3 regions of the Micromonospora sp. NPDC051141 genome follow, and region 2 is predicted to be linked to each of the others. Evidence: predicted binding sites of a transcription regulator. Region 2 holds the regulator's gene; each other region holds the start of a gene.
What was found. The regulator HrcA, encoded in region 2, represses chaperone genes, less so after heat shock. The targets are predictions, from matches to a motif close to GGTTNGCACNCTCNNNNNGAGNGTGCNAACC.
Positions count from the first base shown of each region.

Region 1 (6,434 bases), on a different contig from region 2:
CCGCCCAGCCCGGCCACCGCCGCCGCACCGGTCAGCAGGCCGGCGCCGCGCAGGAACCGGCGCCGCGACTCCAGGTCCCCGCGCTCCAGCGGCTCCCAGCCGCCCGGGTCCTCCTCCTCGCGGGCGAACGCCGCAGCCGCCGGAGGTGGCGGAGGCGGCAGCGGTGTCCCGGTGCCGGGTGGCCGTTCCCCGTCGGCCAGACCGGCCCCGGCGCGATCCGGCCGCCCGCGCCGCACCCGGCCGGCCTCGGCGCGGTCCGGTCGCAGCGGGCCGGCCACGAAGGCCCAGAGCGTGAGCGCGCCGAGCACGCCGCCGACCAGGGCGGGCAGCGCGTCGAACGCGTCCGCGCCGGCCCGGGTCAGCGCGGCGACGACACCGAGCACGGCGAACGCGGCGATGCCGGCCAGGCCGACCACCAGCCGTCGGGCCGCCGCCAGGCCGAGCAACGCCGCGAAACCCGCCAGCAGCAGCGCCGTCCCGATCAGCAGGGCGATCTTGTCGTACGTGCCGAAGACGTCGATGGCGAACTGCTTGAGCGGCTCGGGCATCAGGTCGACCACGAGACCGCCGACAGCGATCAGCGGGGCGGACCGGGGACCGGTCAGGACGGCCACCGGCTCGGCGACGCCGAGCGCCACCACGGCGGCGACGACACCGGACACTGCCGCGTGGCGGCGGGAGATCGTGCTCACCCGGCCCAGTCTGGTCGACCGGTCGGGCCGGCCGCCAATTCCGTCAGCGTTCCGTAAGCGATACGGCCGCGCCGGCCACGGCCCGAACAGGCGTCAGGGCACACCGCCGAGCCGGCGGTGTGCCCTGACGTCGGGCGTACTCCTCGGGTCAGAAACCCGGGCCGTGCTGGTGGCCGTGGCCATGGCCGTGGCCGTGCCCACCGGCGGCGGCCGGCTCCGCCTCGGCCGGCTTCTCCACGACCAGACCCTCGGTCGTGAGCAGCAGGCCGGCGATCGACGCGGCGTTGGAGACCGCGTTCCGGGTCACCTTCACCGGGTCGAGGATGCCGGACTTGGCCAGGTCGACGTACTCGCCGGTGGCGGCGTCGAGGCCGTTGCCCCACTCCTGACCGACGACCTTCTGCACCACCACGTAACCGTCGTGGCCGGCGTTCTGGGCGATCCAGCGCAGCGGCTCGACGAGCGCCTTGCGCACGATCGAGACGCCGACCTTCTCGTCACCGGTGAAGCCCAGGTCGTCGTCGAGCACCGGCAGGATCTGGGCCAGCGCGGCGCCGCCGCCCGGGACCGTACCCTCCTCGACCGCGGCCTTGGTCGCGGCGATGGCGTCCTCGATGCGGTGCTTGCGCTCCTTCATCTCGACCTCGGTGGCCGCGCCGACCTTGATCACCGCGATGCCGCCGGAGAGCTTCGCCAGCCGCTCGGCCAGCTTCTCCCGGTCCCACTCGGAGTCCGAGGCCTCGATCTCCTTGCGGATCTGGGCGACCCGGTCGGCGACCTCGGCGGACTGGCCGCCGCCGTCGACGACGGTGGTGTTCTCCTTGTCGACCACGACACGCCGGGCGGTGCCGAGCACCTCCAGGCCGACCTGGTCGAGCTTGTAGCCCAGCTCCGGGGCGACCAGCTCGGCGCCGGTCAGGATCGCCATGTCCTGGAGCATCGCCTTGCGACGGTCACCGAAGCCGGGGGCCTTCACCGCGCAGACCTTGACGGTCTTGCGGATGGCGTTGACCACCAGCGTGGACAGCGCCTGACCCTCGACGTCCTCGGCGATGATGAGCAGCGGCTTGCTGTTCTGGAGGACCTTCTCCAGCAGCGGCAGCAGCTCCTCGATGGCCGAGATCTTCTGCGTGGTGATCAGGATGTACGGGTCCTCCAGGACCGCCTCCTGCCCCTCCACGTCGGTGACGAAGTTCGGCGAGATGAAGCCCTTGTCGAACTGGAGACCCTCGGTCACCTCCAGCTCGGTGGTGAGCGCGGAACCCTCCTCGACGGTGATCACACCGTCGCGGCCGACCCGCTCCATCGCCTCGGCGATCAGCTCGCCGATCGTGGCGTCCTGCGCGGAGATGGTCGCGACGTGGGCGATCGACTCCTTGCTGGCGACCTCGACGGCCTTGCCGAGCAGCGCCTCGGAGACCTTGGCGGCCGCCGCGTCGATGCCCCGCTTCAGGCCGGTCGGGTTGGTGCCGGCGGCCACGTTGCGCAGGCCCTCCCGGACCATGGCCTGGGCCAGCACGGTGGCGGTGGTGGTCCCGTCGCCGGCGACGTCGTTGGTCTTGGTCGCCACCTCCTTGACCAGCTGCGCACCGAGGTTCTCGTACGGGTTGGTGAGCTCGATCTCCTTGGCGATGGTCACGCCGTCGTTGGTGATCGTGGGCGCACCGAACTTCTTGTCCAGGACGACGTTGCGCCCGCGCGGGCCGAGGGTGACCTTGACCGCGTTCGCGAGGGCGTTGACACCGTGCTCGAGCAGGTGCCGGGCGTCATCCGAGAAGCTCAGGATCTTTGCCATCAGTATCCCTTCGAAGCGACGTTGCCCCGGCCCGGCGAGCCGGACCGGGGCAACGACACTGATCGGTTGCTTACTTCTCGATGACCGCGAGGACGTCGCGGGCGGAGAGCACCAGGTACTCCTCGCCGGCGTACTTGACCTCGGTGCCGCCGTACTTCGAGTAGAGGACGGTGTCGCCGACCTTCACGTCGACCGGCACGCGGTTGCCCTTGTCGTCGATCCGGCCCGGGCCGACAGCGAGGACGGTGCCCTCCTGCGGCTTCTCCTTGGCGGTGTCGGGGATCACGATGCCCGAGGCGGTGGTGGTCTCGGCCTCGTTCGCCTGCACCACGATGCGGTCCTCGAGCGGCTTGATCGCAACCTTGGTCGCGGTAGTCACGGGCATACCCTCCTGGGGTACTTGGTGTCGTTACCGGTCGGCGTGCCGACCAGCGTCAATCTGCCACATGCCACCGGGCGGGGCCGTCGTCGCGGGTGCCGGTCCGCCTGGCGTTCAACCACCGGACACCAGGGCCCGGAGGTTGGCACCCTCGGGGTGAGAGTGCTAATCGCAGGTTATTCCTCGGCTAGCACTCCGTCAAGGAGAGTGCCAGCGCGTCGCCCGTCGTGTCGCCTCCGGAGCGGGTCGGGAGAATGAGCGGATGGATCTCGACCAGCTCACCGCGCTGCGTACCCCCGAGGGGTCGGCCGCGCTCGCCGCGGCGGAGCGGGTGGCCGGCGGCGACCCGCTGGCGGCGGCCGCCGCGCTGCGCTCGGCCGGGATCCCGGGCGGGCTCGCGGCGGCGGCGCTGACCCAGGCGGAGCTGCGCCGCCGGGCGGTCGGCAAGTTCGGCGCGGCGGCGGCCCGGATGTTCCTCACCCGCCCCGGGCTGGAGCAGGCCACCCGCCGGGCGGTCGCCGACCGGCGGGCCGCCCGGCTGCGCGCCGCGGGCGTGACCACGCTCGCCGACCTCGGGTGCGGGCTGGGCGCCGACGCGCTCGCCGCGGCCCGCGCCGGCATCCGGGTGTACGCGGTGGAGGCCGACCCGGTCACCGCCGCCATGGCCGCCGCGAACGCCGAGGCCGCCGGGCTGGCCGGACTGGTCACGGTGGAGTGCGGCGACGCCACCGCGTTCGACGTGACCCGGGTCGACGGGGCGTTCTGCGACCCGGCGCGGCGGCAGGCCGGCACCGGGCGGCGCATCTTCGACCCGAACGCCTACTCGCCGCCGTGGGACTTCGTCACCGGGCTGGCCGCACGCGTGCCGCGCACCGTGGTCAAGGTGGCGCCCGGCCTGGACCACGCGCTGATCCCGGCCGGCGCCGAGGCGGAGTGGGTGAGCGTCGACGGCGACCTGGTGGAGGCCGCCCTCTGGTGCGGCCCGCTGGCCGGCGTCCCCCGCCGCGCCACCCTGCTCCGGGAGAAGGAAGGGCCCCCTCCTCACGCCTCCGGTAGAGACGGGGCCCCCTCTCACCACCTCACCGGCACCGGCGCGGACGAGGCGACCGTGGGCGCGGTGCGGCGGTTCCTGTACGACCCCGACCCGGCGGTGGTACGCGCGCACCTGGTCGCGGAACTGGCCGCCGACCTGGACGCCACGCTCGCCGACCCGTCGATCGCCTACCTGTACGCGGACACGGCACACCCCACCCCGTTCGCCCGCTGCCTGGAGATCACCGACGTGCTGCCGTTCTCGCTGAAGCGGCTGCGCGCCCTGCTGCGGGAGCGCCGGGTCGGCCGGGTGGAGATCCTGAAGCGGGGCTCGGCGCTGGAGCCGGAGAAGCTGCGCCGTGACCTGCGCCTGGCCGGCGAAGAGGCGGCCAGCCTGGTGCTGACCCGGGTGGCCGGCGCGCCCACCGTGCTGATCGGCCGCCCGCCCGCCGGCTGAGCGGCCCGTTCCGGCTCGCCGACCGGCGGCGGTCGGGTTAGCTTGACGGTCATGGCGGGACGGGGCACTCCGGCGATCGTGTTGCTGACCAGGCGGAAGATCGCGCACACCACCCACCCGTACGCCGTGTCGCCGGACGCGCCGAACTACGGCGCGCTGGTCGCCGACGCCCTCGGGGTGCCACCGGAGCGGGTGTTCAAGTCGCTGGTCACCGACGTCGACGGCCTGCTGGCCGTGGCGGTGGTGCCGGTGACCGGGGAACTGGACCTGAAGGCCCTCGCCGTGGCGGTCGGCGGCAAGCGGGCCGCGCTGGCCGACCGGGCGGTGGCCGAGCGGGCGACCGGTTACGTGCGGGGCGGGATCAGCCCGCTGGGGCAGCGCCGGGCGCTGCCGACCGTGGTCGACGCGTCCGCGCTGGCACACCCCACGGTGTACGTCTCGGCCGGTCGCCGCGGCCTCCAGGTGCAGCTCGCGCCGGGCGACCTGGTGGCGCTGACCGGCGCCGTGACCGCGCCGATCGCGGCCGACTGAACCGGACGGTGGGAGCGTTTCCGCAGCCGGTGTCCGTGGGGTGACAACCGCGTTGCTGAATTGTTACCGCCGCCAACAAACTTCTGACCTCGGCACTCTTGCGGAGCGCGGGAAGCGCGGAATACGTTGCCGGACACAACAAAACACCGTCAACAACTCCCCCACCCCCGAAAGGACCCGTGCACATGCGCAAGGGCTTCCTCACCTTCGCGGCCGTCGGTCTCCTCGCGGCCGGCAGCATGGCCGCCTGTGGAGACAGCGGCGATTCCTCCGACAAGGCCGGCGGTTCGAACGACAAGAAGCCGAAGATCGGCGTGATCCTGCCGGACAGCAAGTCCTCCGCCCGCTGGGAGGGCGCGGACCGCAAGTTCCTCAAGGCGGCGTTCGACGCGGCGGGCGTCGAGTCCGACATCCAGAACGCGCAGAACGACAAGACCGCGTTCCAGACCATCGCCGACCAGATGATCACCAACGGCGTGAACGTGCTGATGATCGTCAACCTGGACTCCGGCACCGGCAAGGCCGTGCTCGACAAGGCCAAGTCGCAGGGCGTCGCCACGATCGACTACGACCGGCTGACCCTGGGCGGCTCCGCCCAGTACTACGTCAGCTTCGACAACGAGGCCGTCGGCAAGCTCCAGGGCGAGGGCCTGAGCAAGTGCCTGACCGACAAGGGCGCCAAGAACCCGTCGATCGCGTACCTCAACGGCTCGCCGACCGACAACAACGCCACCCTGTTCAAGAACGGGTACGACTCGGTGCTCAAGCCGAAGTTCGACTCGAAGGAGTACACCAAGGTCGCCGACGACTCGGTGCCGGCCTGGGACAACGCGCAGGCCGCCACGATCTTCGAGCAGCAGCTGACCAAGGCCGGCGGCAAGATCGACGGCGTGCTCGCCGCCAACGACGGTCTCGGCAACGCGGCCATCTCGGTGCTGAAGAAGAACAAGCTCAACGGCAAGGTCCCGGTGACCGGTCAGGACGCCACCAAGGAGGGTCTGCAGAACATCCTCGCCGGTGACCAGTGCATGACCGTCTACAAGGCGGTCAAGAAGGAGGCGGACGCCGCCTCCGAGCTGGCCATCGCGCTCGCCAAGGGCGAGACGAAGGACACCGGCCAGACCGTCAAGGACCCGGAGGGCAACCGGGACGTGCCGGCCGTGCTGCTGGAGCCGAAGGCCATCTACAAGGACAGCGTCAAGGACGTCGTGGCCGACGGCTACATCACCAAGGACGAGCTCTGCACCGGTGCGTTCGCCAAGCTCTGCACCGACGCCGGCGTGAGCTGACCCACCCCGCCTCAGGCGGCGCCGCCCGGCACGGGACCACTCCCGCGCCGGGCGGCGTCCACGCCGGACGGGATCCGAGACCTCCCTCCGCCCAAAGGAGACCCCCGTGTCCGCAACCCCCCTGCTGGAGCTACGCGGGATCGACAAGAGCTTCGGTCCCGTCCAGGTGCTGCGTGACGTCGCCTTCGCCGCGCACCCCGGCGAGGTGACCGCGCTGGTCGGCGACAACGGCGCCGGCAAGTCGACCCTGGTCAAGTGC
Region 1 covers NZ_JBITFD010000001.1:27,225-33,658, forward strand. Annotated here, with positions in the region: partial or broken gene ACIA6B_RS00115 (molybdopterin-dependent oxidoreductase) at 1-71, opposite strand, end outside; partial or broken gene ACIA6B_RS00120 (molybdopterin-binding oxidoreductase) at 255-692, opposite strand; gene groL (chaperonin GroEL) at 841-2,487, opposite strand; gene groES (co-chaperone GroES) at 2,558-2,872, opposite strand; gene ACIA6B_RS00135 (methyltransferase domain-containing protein) at 3,129-4,355, shown strand; gene ybaK (Cys-tRNA(Pro) deacylase) at 4,407-4,886, shown strand; gene ACIA6B_RS00145 (sugar ABC transporter substrate-binding protein) at 5,072-6,175, shown strand; gene ACIA6B_RS00150 (ATP-binding cassette domain-containing protein) at 6,282-6,434, shown strand, end outside.
Region 1: a site for HrcA is predicted at 3,007-3,037, ahead of groES (co-chaperone GroES). Genes of this name have one in related genera too.

Region 2 (6,434 bases):
CGCTGGCGTACGCGGCGGCGGTCTCCTTCAGGTCGGCGCCGGAGCAGAAGACCGGGCCGGTGTGGTCCAGCACGATCGCCCGGACCGAGTCGTCGGCGACCGCCGCGGCCAGCCCGGCCAGCAGCTCGGTCATCAGCGGCGTGGAGAGCGCGTTGCGGTTGTGCGGGCTGTCCAGGGTGAGGGTGGTCACCCCACGGGCCGTGGCGACCCGCACGAGAGCGTCCGGAGAGGTCATGCCGGGCACACTAGTGGCCATGCCCGGCGTCCTTCCAGAAGGCGAACCCGTCCCGCGCGACGGGTCGCTGCCCGCCACCGCCCGCCGCGCCGTCGGCGCCCACGGCTTCGGCGTGTACGTGCACGTCCCGTTCTGCGCCAGCCGGTGCGGTTACTGCGACTTCAACACGTACACCGCCGCGGAGCTGGGCGGCGGGGTGAACCGGGAGACGTACGCCGACAGCGTGCTGGCCGAGCTGGCGCTCGCCGGCCGGGTGCTCGGCGACGCCCCGCCGCCCCGGGTGGACACCGTCTTCGTCGGCGGCGGCACACCCACCCTGCTGCCCGCCGACGACCTGGCCCGGATCCTGGACGCCGTCGACCGCACCTGGGGGCTGGCCGCCGACGCCGAGGTGACCACCGAGGCCAACCCCGAGTCGGTCACCCCGGAGTCGCTGAAGACGCTGCGGGCGGCCGGCTACACCCGGATCTCGCTGGGCATGCAGTCCGCCGCGCCGGGCGTGCTCGCCGTGCTCGACCGGCGGCACAGCGCGGGTCGGGCCACCGCCGCCGCCGCCGAGGCCCGCGACGCCGGGTTCGACCACGTCAACCTGGACCTGATCTACGGCACGCCGGGGGAGACCGCGGACGACTTCGCCGCCTCGCTGGCCCAGGTGGTCGACGCCGGCGTGGACCACGTCAGCGCGTACGCCCTGATCGTGGAGGACGGCACCCGGCTGGCCGCGCGGATGCGCCGGGGCGAGCTGCCGTACCCCTCCGACGACGTGGCGGCGGACCGCTACCTGGCCGCGGAGGCGGCGCTGCACGCGGCCGGTTTCTCCTGGTACGAGGTCTCCAACTGGGCCCGCTCGGAGGCGGCCCGGTGCCGGCACAACCTGCTCTACTGGACCGGCGCGGACTGGTGGGGCCTGGGCCCGGGGGCGCACAGCCACGTCGGCGGCGTGCGCTGGTGGAACGTCAAGCACCCGGCCGGGTACGCGGAACGGCTGGCCGGCGGCGCCTCGCCGGCGCTGGCCCGGGAACGGCTCACCGCTGACGAACAGCACATGGAGGACGTGATGCTGCGGCTGCGGCTCGACTCCGGGCTGCCGCTGGACGTGCTGGACGAGGCCGGCCGGGCCGGCGCCGAGCGGGCCCGGGCCGGCGGTCTGCTCGACGACGCGGCGTACGCGGGCGGACGTGCCGTGCTCACGCTGCGCGGTCGACTGCTGGCCGACGGCGTGGTCCGCGACCTGCTGCCCTGACCGGTCCGGCCGGCCCCGCCGCGCGGGACCGGCCGGCGGCTGTCACTTGATCAGGCTGGCCGACATCGGGTAGCGGTAGAGCTGTCCCTCGTTGGCCTTCACGCCGCCCAGGATGCCGAAGATGATGCCGACGATCATGGCGCCGAAGCCGACCACCAGGCCGATCAGGATGCAGGTGAGGATCCAGCCGACCAGCGCGATGATCGACCAGATGAGCTGGAAGTTCAGCGCGGCGACCGCGTGCGCCCGTACGGTCGGGGACTGGTTGCCCCGGGCCAGCAGCGCCACCAGCGGCGCGACCCAGCCCAGCACGCCGCCGCCGATCAGCATCCCGGCCGCGCCGCCGAAGTGCGCCACCAGGGCCCAGGTCTTGTCGTCGTTGTTGGCGTAGCCGGCCGGCGGGCCGTAGGAGCCACCGGCGGGGTAGCCGCCGCCCGGCGCGCCGTAGCCCGGCGTGTCACCACCGGGCGGGGGATAGCCGCCCGGCGGGGGGTAGCCACCCGGCGGAGGCTGGCCGCCCGGGGGCGGATAACCGCCGGGCGGGGGATAGCCGCCGCCGCCCGGCGCCCCGGACAGTGGTGCGGTGGGGGGCTCGTCGGCCGGCGAGGAGCCGTACGGCGCCGACGGCGGGAACGGGTCGGGCTGGGGGCCGGGGTCCCCCGCTCCGGGAGGGCGAGGAGGTTCAGTCATGGACGTCACGGTAGGTCCCGGGGGCAAGCGGCACCAGGGCTGTTCGGCCTCGACGCGCCGTACTGTGCGCCGGACCGCACCCGGGGTGCGGCGCTGATCATCGCGCCGACGGGGGTGCCGACGTAGACTGGCACTCGCTACAGTCGAGTGCCAGTTGCCCGGCGGATGCCGCGCGTCGCCCGGCCGAGGTGCGTCAGGAGGTGGGGAGATGGGTCTCGACGACCGCAAGCTCGCCGTGCTGCGCGCCATCGTCGAGGACTACGTGGCCACGCAGGAGCCGGTGGGCAGCAAGGCCCTGGTCGAGCGGCACCAGCTCGGCGTCTCACCGGCGACCGTGCGCAACGACATGGCGGTGCTGGAGGAGGAGGGCTACATCCGGCAGCCGCACACCAGCGCCGGCCGGGTGCCCACCGACCGCGGCTACCGCCTCTTCGTCGACCGGCTCTCCCGGGTCAAGCCGCTCAGCCCGGCCGAGCGCCGGGCGATCGAGCGCTTCCTGGTCGGCGCCGTCGACCTCGACGACGTGGTGCACCGCACGGTCCGGCTGCTGGCCCAGCTCACCCGGCAGGTGGCCGTGGTGCAGTACCCGAGCCTGGCCCGCTCCAAGGTGCGCCACCTGGAACTGGTGCCGATCTCCACCACCCGGCTGATGGTCGTCATGATCGCCGACACCGGGCGGGTCGAGCAGCGGCTGGTCGAGCTGCCCGCCCCGGTCCCCGCCGAACACGTGACCGACCTGCGCCGGCTGGTCAACGAGAAACTGGTCGGCAGCCAGCTCGCCGAGACGCCCCCGCTGGTGCAGGCGCTGGTCGAGGAGTCCGCGCCGCACCTGCGCCCGGCCATGACCACGCTCTCCACCGTGCTGCTGGAGACGCTCGTCGAGCGGCACGAGGAACGGATCGCGCTGGCCGGCACCGCCAACCTCACCCGGGGTGGCCTGCTCGACTTCCAGGGCTCGCTGCGCCCCATCCTGGAGGCGCTCGAAGAGGAGGTCGTGCTGCTCAAGCTGATCGGCGAGACCGAGCCGAGCAACACCACCCGGGTGCTCATCGGCGACGAGAACGAGATCGACAATCTGCGGGCCGCCTCGGTGGTCAGCACCGGTTACGGCCCGGGTGCCACGATCGTCGGTGGGCTCGGCGTGCTCGGGCCCACCCGGATGGACTACCCCGGCAATATCGCCATGGTGAGGGCCGTGGCACGCTACGTGGGCGAACTGCTGGCCCAGAACTGACCAGTCAGGGCCGACGGCCGGAAACGGCCGGCGACCGGCGACGCGAGACGAACATGAGGACACCAGACGCAGTGGCCAGGGACTACTACGGAATTCTCGGCGTGAGCCGGGACGCCTCCGACGACGACATCAAGCGTGCCTACCGGAAGTTGGCGCGGCAGTACCACCCGGACGTCAATCCGGACCCGGAGGCACAGGAGAAGTTCAAGGACATCAACGCCGCGTACGAGGTCCTCTCGGACGACCGGAAACGGCAGATCGTCGACCTGGGTGGCGACCCGCTCGCCCCGGGTGGCGGCGGCGCGGGCGCGGGTGGCCCGGGCGGCGCCGGCCCGTTCGTCGGCTTCCAGGACATCATGGACGCGTTCTTCGGCGGCGCGGCGGGCGGCAGCCGGGGTCCCCGGCCGCGTACCCGGCCGGGCGCGGACGCGATCCTGCGGCTGGAGCTGGACCTCAACGAGACCGCGTTCGGCGTCGAGGCGCCGATCACGGTCGACACCGCGGTGCTCTGCACCACCTGCTCCGGCGCCGGCACCGCCGCCGGCACCCACCTGGCCACCTGCGAGGCGTGCGGCGGCCGGGGCGAGGTGCAGTCGGTGCAGCGGACGTTCCTCGGCCAGGTGGTCTCCGCCCGGCCGTGCACCGTCTGCCAGGGCTACGGCACCACGATCCCGCACCCCTGCCCGACCTGCGCCGGCGACGGGCGGGTGCGGACCCGCCGCTCGCTGACCGTCAAGATCCCGGCCGGCGTCGAGGACGGCATGCGGATCCGGCTGGCCCAGCAGGGCGAGGTCGGCCCGGGTGGCGGCACCGCCGGCGACCTCTACGTCGAGATCCACGAGCGGACCCACGACGTCTACTCGCGCAAGGGCGACGACCTGCACTGCCGGGTGACGGTGCCGATGACCGCCGCCGCGCTCGGCACCCGGCTGACCATCAAGACGCTGGACAGCGAGGAGATCGTCGACGTCAAGGCCGGCACCCAGCCCGGCAGCACGATGCGGTTGCGCGCCCGCGGCGTGCCGCACCTGCGCGGCACCGGCCGGGGCGACCTCTACGTCCACCTGGACGTGCGGACCCCGACCAAGCTCGACGCCGACCAGGAGCGGATGCTGCGCGACTTCGCCAAGACCCGCGGCGAGGAGGTCGCCGAGCTGACCAAGCAGGGCGGCTTCTTCTCCCGGATGCGCGACGCGTTCAACGGGCACGCCTGAGGTGTCGGCGCCGCTGTTCCTGGTCGAGGCGCTGCCCGCCGGTGACACGGTGACGCTGGACGGCCCGGAGGGCCACCACGCGGCCACCGTGCAGCGGCTGCGCGTCGGCGAGGAGCTGCTGCTCGCCGACGGCCGGGGCGGCACCGCCGCCGCCGTGGTCACCGCCGTCGGCCGGGGCGCGCTCGACCTGCGGATCACCTCCCGGGGGTACGCCGACGCGTGCGTCCCCCGGCTGGTGGTGGTGCAGGGGATCGCCAAGGGCGAGCGGGGTGAGCTGGCCGTGCAGGCGATGACCGAGGTCGGGGTGGACGAGATCGTGCCCTGGGCGGCGTCCCGTTCGGTCGCCCAGTGGCGCGGCGACCGGGGCGTCCGGGCCCGGGAAAAGTGGGTGGCCACCGCCCGGGAGGCCGCCAAGCAGGCCCGCCGCCCGTGGCTGCCGGTGGTGGCCGGCGCCCCGGACGAGTCCACCGCCACGGTGGCCCGCCGGATCGCCGGCGCCGACGCCGCCTTCGTGCTGCACGAGGAGGCCGACGAGCGGCTGACCACCGTCGCGCTGCCGTCGACCGGCGAGATCGTCCTGGTGGTCGGCCCCGAGGGCGGCATCGCCGAGCCGGAGCTGGCCGCGTTCCGCGAGGCCGGTGCCCGCCCGGTCCGCCTGGGCCCCTCGGTCCTGCGCACCTCCACCGCCGGCGTGGCCGCCCTCGCCGTCCTCTCCACCCGCCTCCCCCGCTGGTAACCCCCACCCCCGCCCCCTCACCCCTCTTGCCGCGCAGTTTCACGGAAAGAGGGGCTATTCGCGGCTGGACAGGCACTCTTTCCGTGAAACTGCGCGCGGTGGGGGCGGGGGTGGGGGTGGGGGAGGGGCGGGGTGGGTGGCGTCAGGTGCGGAGGTAGGAGGCGCCGTTCAGGTCGACGATGGTGCCGGACGCCCACTCCGCGTCGGGGCTGGCCAGCCAGTGGACGGCGGCGGCGATCTCCTCGGGGCGGGCCACCCGGTGGAACGGCGACTGCGCCCGGACCGCCTCGCCGCGCTCGCTCTTCAGGTGCTCGTTGGTCATGTCGGTCTCGACGAAGCCCGGGGCCACGCAGGCCACCCCGATGCCGTACGGCGCCAGCGCCACCGCGAGCGACTGCGCCATCGCGTTCATCCCCGCCTTGCTGGCCCCGTACGCCGGATTGGCAGGTTCGCCCCGGAACGCGCCCCGGGAGGAGACGTTCACGATCCGACCGCCCCGCTCCCGCATGTGCTGGGCGGCGCACCAGGCGGCGTTGGCGGCGCCGACGAGGTTGGTGTCCAGCACCTCGCGCCAGCGCGCCCGCCACTGCTCGTAGCTGCTCTCGAAGACCGGGTGCGGCGGGTCGGCCGGCCCGAACACCCCGGCGTTGTTGACCAGCACGTCGAGACCGCCGAGCAGCCGGGCCGCCTCGTCCACCATGGCCCGTACGGCGTCCGGGTCCGCCAGGTCGGCGCGGACCACCACGTGGCCGTCGCCGGGCAGTTCGGCGCGCAACGCCTCGGCCAGCCCGCCCGAGTCCCGGTGGTGGACCGCCACCCGGTCGCCGCCGGCCGCGAACGCCCGCGCCACCGCCCGCCCGATGCCCCGCGAGGCTCCCGTCACCAGTACCGCCCGTCCCGCCATGTCGGCCATCCTGCCGGACGTTCCCTACACTGCTGCGATGGACTGTCTGTTCTGCCGGATCGTCGCCGGGGAGATCCCCGCCACCATCGTCCGCGAGACCGCCACCACCCTCGCCTTCCGGGACATCGACCCGAAGGCCCCCACCCACGTGCTGGTGATCCCGAAGGAGCACTACGCG
Region 2 covers NZ_JBITFD010000011.1:221,244-227,677, reverse strand. Annotated here, with positions in the region: gene ACIA6B_RS21895 (enoyl-CoA hydratase-related protein) at 1-235, opposite strand, end outside; gene hemW (radical SAM family heme chaperone HemW) at 255-1,478, shown strand; gene ACIA6B_RS21885 (DUF4870 domain-containing protein) at 1,521-2,168, opposite strand; gene hrcA (heat-inducible transcriptional repressor HrcA) at 2,377-3,402, shown strand; gene dnaJ (molecular chaperone DnaJ) at 3,474-4,616, shown strand; gene ACIA6B_RS21870 (16S rRNA (uracil(1498)-N(3))-methyltransferase) at 4,618-5,352, shown strand; gene ACIA6B_RS21865 (SDR family NAD(P)-dependent oxidoreductase) at 5,495-6,256, opposite strand; gene ACIA6B_RS21860 (histidine triad nucleotide-binding protein) at 6,294-6,434, shown strand, end outside.

Region 3 (6,434 bases), on a different contig from region 2:
GAAGCCCGGCTGGCCGCGCTCGGCGCGTCCGAGGTGCTGCTCGCCGGCAACCCGCCGCACTACGCGTGGCCGGGCATCGACGTCCGCTACACGGCGGCGGTCTGCGCCGCGTTGCGGCTCGGGTACCGGCAGGACCGGACCGCCTGGAACATGACCGCCACGCTGACCGAGGGGTCGGCCGCGCTGCGCCCCACCGAGGCCACCGAGCGGCGGCTGGCCGAGCGGGGCGTGACGGTACGCCGGGCCGTGCCCACGGACCTGCCGGCGCTGGAAGCGTTCGCCCGCACCACGTTCGGCGGCGTCTGGGACGGTGAGCTGGCCGGTTCGGTGGGCCGCCCGGACGCCGGCACGCACCTGGCCGAGCGGGACGGCGAGATCCTCGGCTTCGCCGCGTACGGGTCGGCGCGGCCGAGCTGGTTCGGGCCGATGGGCACCGCCCCGGCGGCCGAGGGTTCCGGGATCGGCGGGGTGCTGCTGCGCCGCTGCCTCCGCGACCAGGCGGCGGCCGGGCTCACCGAGGCGCAGATCGGCTGGGTCGGCCCGGTGCCGTTCTACTCGAACGCGGTCGGGGCCCGGATCGAGCGCGTCTTCTTCCTCTACCGGAAAGCCGTCAACGGGGCATAACGCCGTTCTCCCCCCACGCCTGTCGACCGGCCCCTACCGTTCGAGGGGCAGAGGAGGCCCGTTATGACCACGGAGAACGAGCGGACCGACGACCCGGCGACGGGCCGGCGCCCGAGCAGCGAGCTGCCCACCGAGCGGCTCGACGTGGGCGACGCCGAGCAGGACGCGGCGGACCAGCCGGCCGTGGAGGAGCCCCGGCAGCCGGTGGACGAGCCGAGGCGGCTGCTGCCGCCGTACGACCGGGCGCACAAGCGACGCAACCAACGTCCGCTGCCCACCTGACGGGGACGCGAAGGGGGCGGACCGCTGACGCGGCCCGCCCCCTTCCGGCGTACTGGGTGGAGCTGGACTCAGAAGTCCATCTCCCCGCCACCCGGGCCAGCCGGGGCGGCCGGGGTCTTCTCCGGCTTGTCCGCCACGACGGCCTCGGTGGTGAGGAACAGCGCGGCGATCGAGGCGGCGTTCTGCAGCGCGGAACGGGTCACCTTGGCCGGGTCGATGATGCCGGCGGCCAGCAGGTCGACGTACTCGCCGGTCGCGGCGTTGAGGCCGTGACCCGGGTCGAGGTTGCGGACCCGCTCGACGACGACGCCACCCTCGAGGCCGGCGTTGACGGCGATCTGCCGCAGCGGGGCGTCCAGCGCGATCTTGACGATCTGCGCGCCGGTCGCCTCGTCGCCGGCCAGGTCCAGCTTGTCGAAGGCGGTCTTGCCGGCCTGCACCAGCGCGACGCCACCACCCGGGACGATGCCCTCCTCGACGGCGGCCTTCGCGTTGCGGACGGCGTCCTCGATGCGGTGCTTGCGCTCCTTCAGCTCGACCTCGGTGGCCGCGCCGACCTTGATCACCGCAACACCGCCGGCCAGCTTGGCCAGACGCTCCTGCAGCTTCTCCCGGTCGTAGTCGGAGTCGCTCTTGTCGATCTCGGCCCGGATCTGGTTCACCCGGCCCTGGATCTGCTCGGCGTCACCGGCGCCGTCGACCACGGTGGTCTCGTCCTTGGTCACCACGACCTTGCGGGCGCGGCCCAGCATGTCGAGGTTGACGGCGTCCAGCTTGAGGCCGACCTCCTCGCTGATGACCTGGCCACCGGTGAGGATGGCGATGTCGGTCAGCATGGCCTTGCGGCGGTCACCGAAGCCCGGCGCCTTGACGGCGACCGACTTGAAGGTGCCCCGGACCTTGTTGACGACCAGCGTGGCGAGGGCCTCGCCCTCCAGGTCCTCGGCGATGATCAGCAGCGGCTTGCCCGACTGCATGACCTTCTCCAGGATCGGGAGCAGGTCCTTCACCGACGAGATCTTGCTGTTGACGATCAGGATGTACGGGTCGTCGAAGACGGCCTCCATACGCTCCGGGTCGGTCATGAAGTAGGCGGAGATGTAGCCCTTGTCGAAGCGCATGCCCTCGGTGAGCTCAAGCTCCAGGCCGAAGGTGTTGCTCTCCTCGACGGTGATGACGCCTTCCTTGCCCACCTTGTCCATCGCCTCGGCGATGATCTCGCCAACGCTGGGGTCGGCGGCGGAGATGGAGGCGGTGGAGGCGATCTGCTCCTTGGTCTCCACGTCCTTGGCGAGCTTGAGCAGCTCCTCCGAGACGTTGGCGACGGCGGCCTCGATGCCCCGCTTCAGGGCCATCGGGTTGGCGCCGGCGGCCACGTTGCGCAGGCCCTCGCGGACCAGAGCCTGGGCCAGGACGGTCGCCGTCGTCGTGCCGTCACCGGCGACGTCGTCGGTCTTCTTCGCGACCTCCTTGACCAGCTCGGCGCCGATCTTCTCGTACGGGTCCTCGAGCTCGATCTCCTTGGCGATGCTCACACCATCGTTGGTGATGGTGGGGGCACCCCACTTCTTCTCGAGCACGACGTTGCGGCCCTTGGGTCCGAGCGTCACCTTCACGGCGTCGGCGAGCTGGTTCATGCCCCGCTCGAGGCCGCGGCGCGCCTCTTCGTCGAACGCGATCATCTTGGCCATACGGCGTTGTCCTCCTGGACACTCACGGGCCACCCGGGATGCCCGGATGGGCCGTCTGGTGTACGCACCTTGGGGACGTCGCCACCTGGCGACGACGACGTCCTCCTCGGTCGGGCCGGACAGCCCGCGACGACCGGCCCGTGCCACTCCGACGTCTCTGCGACGCCGGTGCGACCGTGGCCCTACCGCCCCGACCATTGGCACTCACCGTACGCGAGTGCCAATGACTTGTTTAGCACTCTCCCTAGCCGAGTGCAAGCACGACCGCACCGCTCAGCCGAGTTCCGCAGCCAGCCGGGCCGCGTTCACCGGGCCTTCGTGGGCCCGCTGCTCGGCGTACGCGACGACCAGCCCGACGAGCTGCGCGAGATAGGCCGGCGCGGCCAGCGCGGCACCCACCACGGCCAACGTCACCGCCCCGACCGCGGTGCCCGGCGCGGACATCGGATCGGTGCCGAACACCGCGCCGCTCACCGCACCCACCACGGCGTCCAGGACGGCGGCGGCGACCAGCGCGCACGCCACCAGCGCCACCCGACCCAGCACCATGCCGAAGCGGTTGTGGAACATCCGCCAGGCCCGCCCGACCGGCTCCTGGCGCTCGAACAGGTAGACCGGCCCGAACAACGCGACCGCGAACCCGGCGTAGATGCCGGGCAGCAGGCAGAGACAGGCGCCGACCGTGATCAGCAGCGAGACGACGATCGTCCAGCCCCAGAGGCCGAGAGCCCGCCGCACGCCGTACCGGAGCGCCCCGCCCAGGCCGGCCGGCTCGCCGGCCGCCTGCCGGGCGACCACCCACGTGCCCGCACCCCAGCCGACCGCCTGGAGCGGACCGAAGACCAACGCGGCGAGCAGGACCGCGCCGTAGAACACGAACACGTGCTCCAGGTAGCCGTCCGGCAGCACCGGCGCGCCGTCCGGGCCGGTCGCCATCTCGTCGGTGGGCACCAGGAAGAGCGAGAGTACGGAGATCACCGCCGCCGGAACGCCCTGGGTGAACAGCATGATCGGCAGGAGTTGCCGCCACCCCCGCCGCACCGCGCCGGCGCACCGCGCGAACCATCCTCCGACGCCCGCGTACGGCGGGGTGACCAGCGGGTCCTGCGGATCGAGACCGGGGTACCACACCCCGGGCCCCGGGTGCCCCGGATACGCGGCGCCCGGCATCGGCGGCCCCGGATAGACCGCGCCCGGCATCGGCTGGCCCGGATACCCCGCACCCGGCATCGGCTGACCTGGGAACGGCGCACCCGGCATCGGCTGACCTGGATGCGCCGGCCCGGCGGCGGGCCAGTGCCAGCCGCCAGGCGGCGTGGAGCCCGGCGCGGGCCCGCCCGGCGGGAAAGGCGGCGTGGCGGGCCAACCGGGCGGCGGGGTACCGGGCGGCGGGGTGCCGGGCTGGCTCGGCGTCCCCGGCGCGGACCAGCCCGACGGGAGGTCCGGCGCGGCGGGCCAGCCGGGCGGCGCGATCTCCGGCGCGGCGGGCCAGCCGGGCGGCGCGGGCCAGCCGGCAGGCGGGGCCGAGTGAGGCCAGCCGGCAGGCGGGGCGGAGTACGGCTGACCGGCGGTGGTCAGGTCGGCCCAGGGGTCGACGGGCATCTGGCCAGCGGGCGGCTGACCAGCGGACGGCTGGCCGACGGGCATCTGGCCGACGGGCATCTGGCCGGCAGGCGGCTGGTCAGCGGACGGCTGGTCAGCAGGCGGCTGACCAGCGGCCAGATGCGACCCGGACGGCCCGGACGGCCCCGGCACCAGCCCGGCGGGCGGCTCACCGGCGGCGGGCAGTTGCGACCCGGACGGACCCGACTGCTCCGGCACCGGCCCGGTGGGCGGCGGCGTGGGCCGGGCCGGGTCGGCCGGGGGCACCGGCTCGGTGGAACCCGACGGGGGCAGGTCGGACATGGGCCCTCCTCAGCGGCAACGGCTGGAACGGCTCATGATCTTCCACGGTGCGGGGCGGCATCGCAGCCCCGGTCGCGGTGGTTCGGCCGCGGGCGACGGCCGGCAGCGGTCAGGCGATGACGCGGACGCGCTCGGCCTGCGGACCCTTCTGGCCCTGGGCGATCTCGAACTCGACCCGCTGGCCGTCGTCCAGAGCCTTGTAGCCGTCCATCTCGATCGCGGAGAAGTGGACGAAGACGTCCTGACCGCCGTCGACGGCGATGAAGCCGTAGCCCTTTTCGGAGTTGAACCACTTCACGGTGCCCTGTGCCACGGTGCACTTCCTCACTCTGCGCGGCGTCCCAACACCCGGAGACCGGCGGACCGGCACCGGCGGCGCACCGGTTTTCGGCGATCGGCGAGGGCCGCTGAATCGGTGACCGAAATCGCACGCTACACGAGGAGTGACGACCGCGCACGACCACAAATCGGGCATATTCCGGGCGCGGTACGGCACCCGGACGCGCCCGCTCCGACCCGGTCCGGTATGTATGCGGCATGACCAGCGCGCCCGTCCCGCCCACGGTCCGGCGGATCCGTCCGGAGGACGCCGCCCGGATGCGGGCGCTGCGCTTGGAGATGCTGGCCGACAGTCCGCTGGCCTTCCTGGAGACGGTGGCCGAGGCCGCCGCCCGCCCGCACGCGGACTTCGCGGCCCGGGTGGCGACGGTCTCGCACGGCGACCAGATCGCCCAGTTCGTCGCCGAGGCGGACGCCCGCCTGGTCGGTCACGCCGGTGGCATCGCCGCCCCGGACGAGCCGGGCCTGACGCTCGTCTACGCGGTCTACGTGACCCCGGCTCGCCGGGGCACCGGGCTGCTGGCCGGGCTGGTGGACGCGGTGGCGGCCTGGTCCCGGGCCTGCGGGCGGCCCGAGTTGATGATGGAGGTGGTGGTCGGCAACGACCGCGCCTGCCGGGCCTACCGCAAGTTGGGCTTCACCGACACCGGGGTACGCGTCCCGCACCCCCGGCTCCCCGTCCTGCGCGAACTCCAGATGCGCCGCCCCGCCTGACGGGTGTTGAGAGGGGGCCCCTTCTCTACCGGATGCGTTAAGAAGGGGCCCCTTCTGTCAGGCGTGTCGGCGGGACTGGACGACGCGGAAGCGGTTGGCGACGTACGCGCCGTCGGTGAGCGCGGAGTTCGCCGCCGCGTTCGCGCCGGAGCCGTGGAAGTCGGAGAACGCCGCCGACTGGTTGACGAACACGCCACCGGTCAGGTTGCAGGACAGGTGCACGCCGGCGTCGATCGCCGCCGCCTCGGCCGCGTCCAGCACGGCCTCGTCGGTGGAGTAGACGGCCGCGGTCAGCGCGCCCTTCTCCCCCACCGTCTCGCGCAGGATGCGCAGGCTGTGCTCGGTCGAGTCGGTCGCGATGGCGAACGAGATCGGCCCGAACCACTCCCGCGCGTACGTCGCGGTGTCGCCGGCGTCCAGCTTGACGACGGTCGGCGTACGCACCACGGCGCCCGGGAAGGACGGGTGCTCGACGGTGCGCGACTCCAGCACCGGCTCGCCGACCTTGGTCACCTCGTCGAGGCGCTCCAGCACCCCGTCGTTGACGATCGCGCCGGTCAGCTCCACGCCCCGGGCCGGGTCGGCGGTCAGCTTGGCGACCGCGCCGGCGATGCCGGCGGCCACCTCGTCGAAGCTCTTGTGCCCCTGGTCGGTCTCGATGCCGTCGCGCGGGATCAGCAGGTTCTGCGAGGTGGTGCACATCTGGCCGCTGTAGAGCGTGAGCGTGAAGCCCAGGTTGCGGCAGAGCCCGGCGAAGTCGTCTGTGGAGTCGATCACCACCGTGTTCAGGCCGGCCTTCTCGGTGTAGACAGCGGCCTGCCGGGCGTTCGCCTCCAGCCAGTCGCCGTACTCGGTGGAGCCGGTGAAGTCGACGATCTT
Region 3 covers NZ_JBITFD010000007.1:73,353-79,786, forward strand. Annotated here, with positions in the region: gene ACIA6B_RS15445 (GNAT family N-acetyltransferase) at 1-624, shown strand, start outside; gene ACIA6B_RS15450 (hypothetical protein) at 688-906, shown strand; gene groL (chaperonin GroEL) at 975-2,597, opposite strand; gene ACIA6B_RS15460 (hypothetical protein) at 2,871-4,502, opposite strand; gene ACIA6B_RS15465 (cold-shock protein) at 4,612-4,815, opposite strand; gene ACIA6B_RS15470 (GNAT family N-acetyltransferase) at 5,040-5,555, shown strand; gene paaN (phenylacetic acid degradation protein PaaN) at 5,613-6,434, opposite strand, start outside.
Region 3: a site for HrcA is predicted at 2,793-2,823, ahead of groL (chaperonin GroEL). Genes of this name have one in related genera too.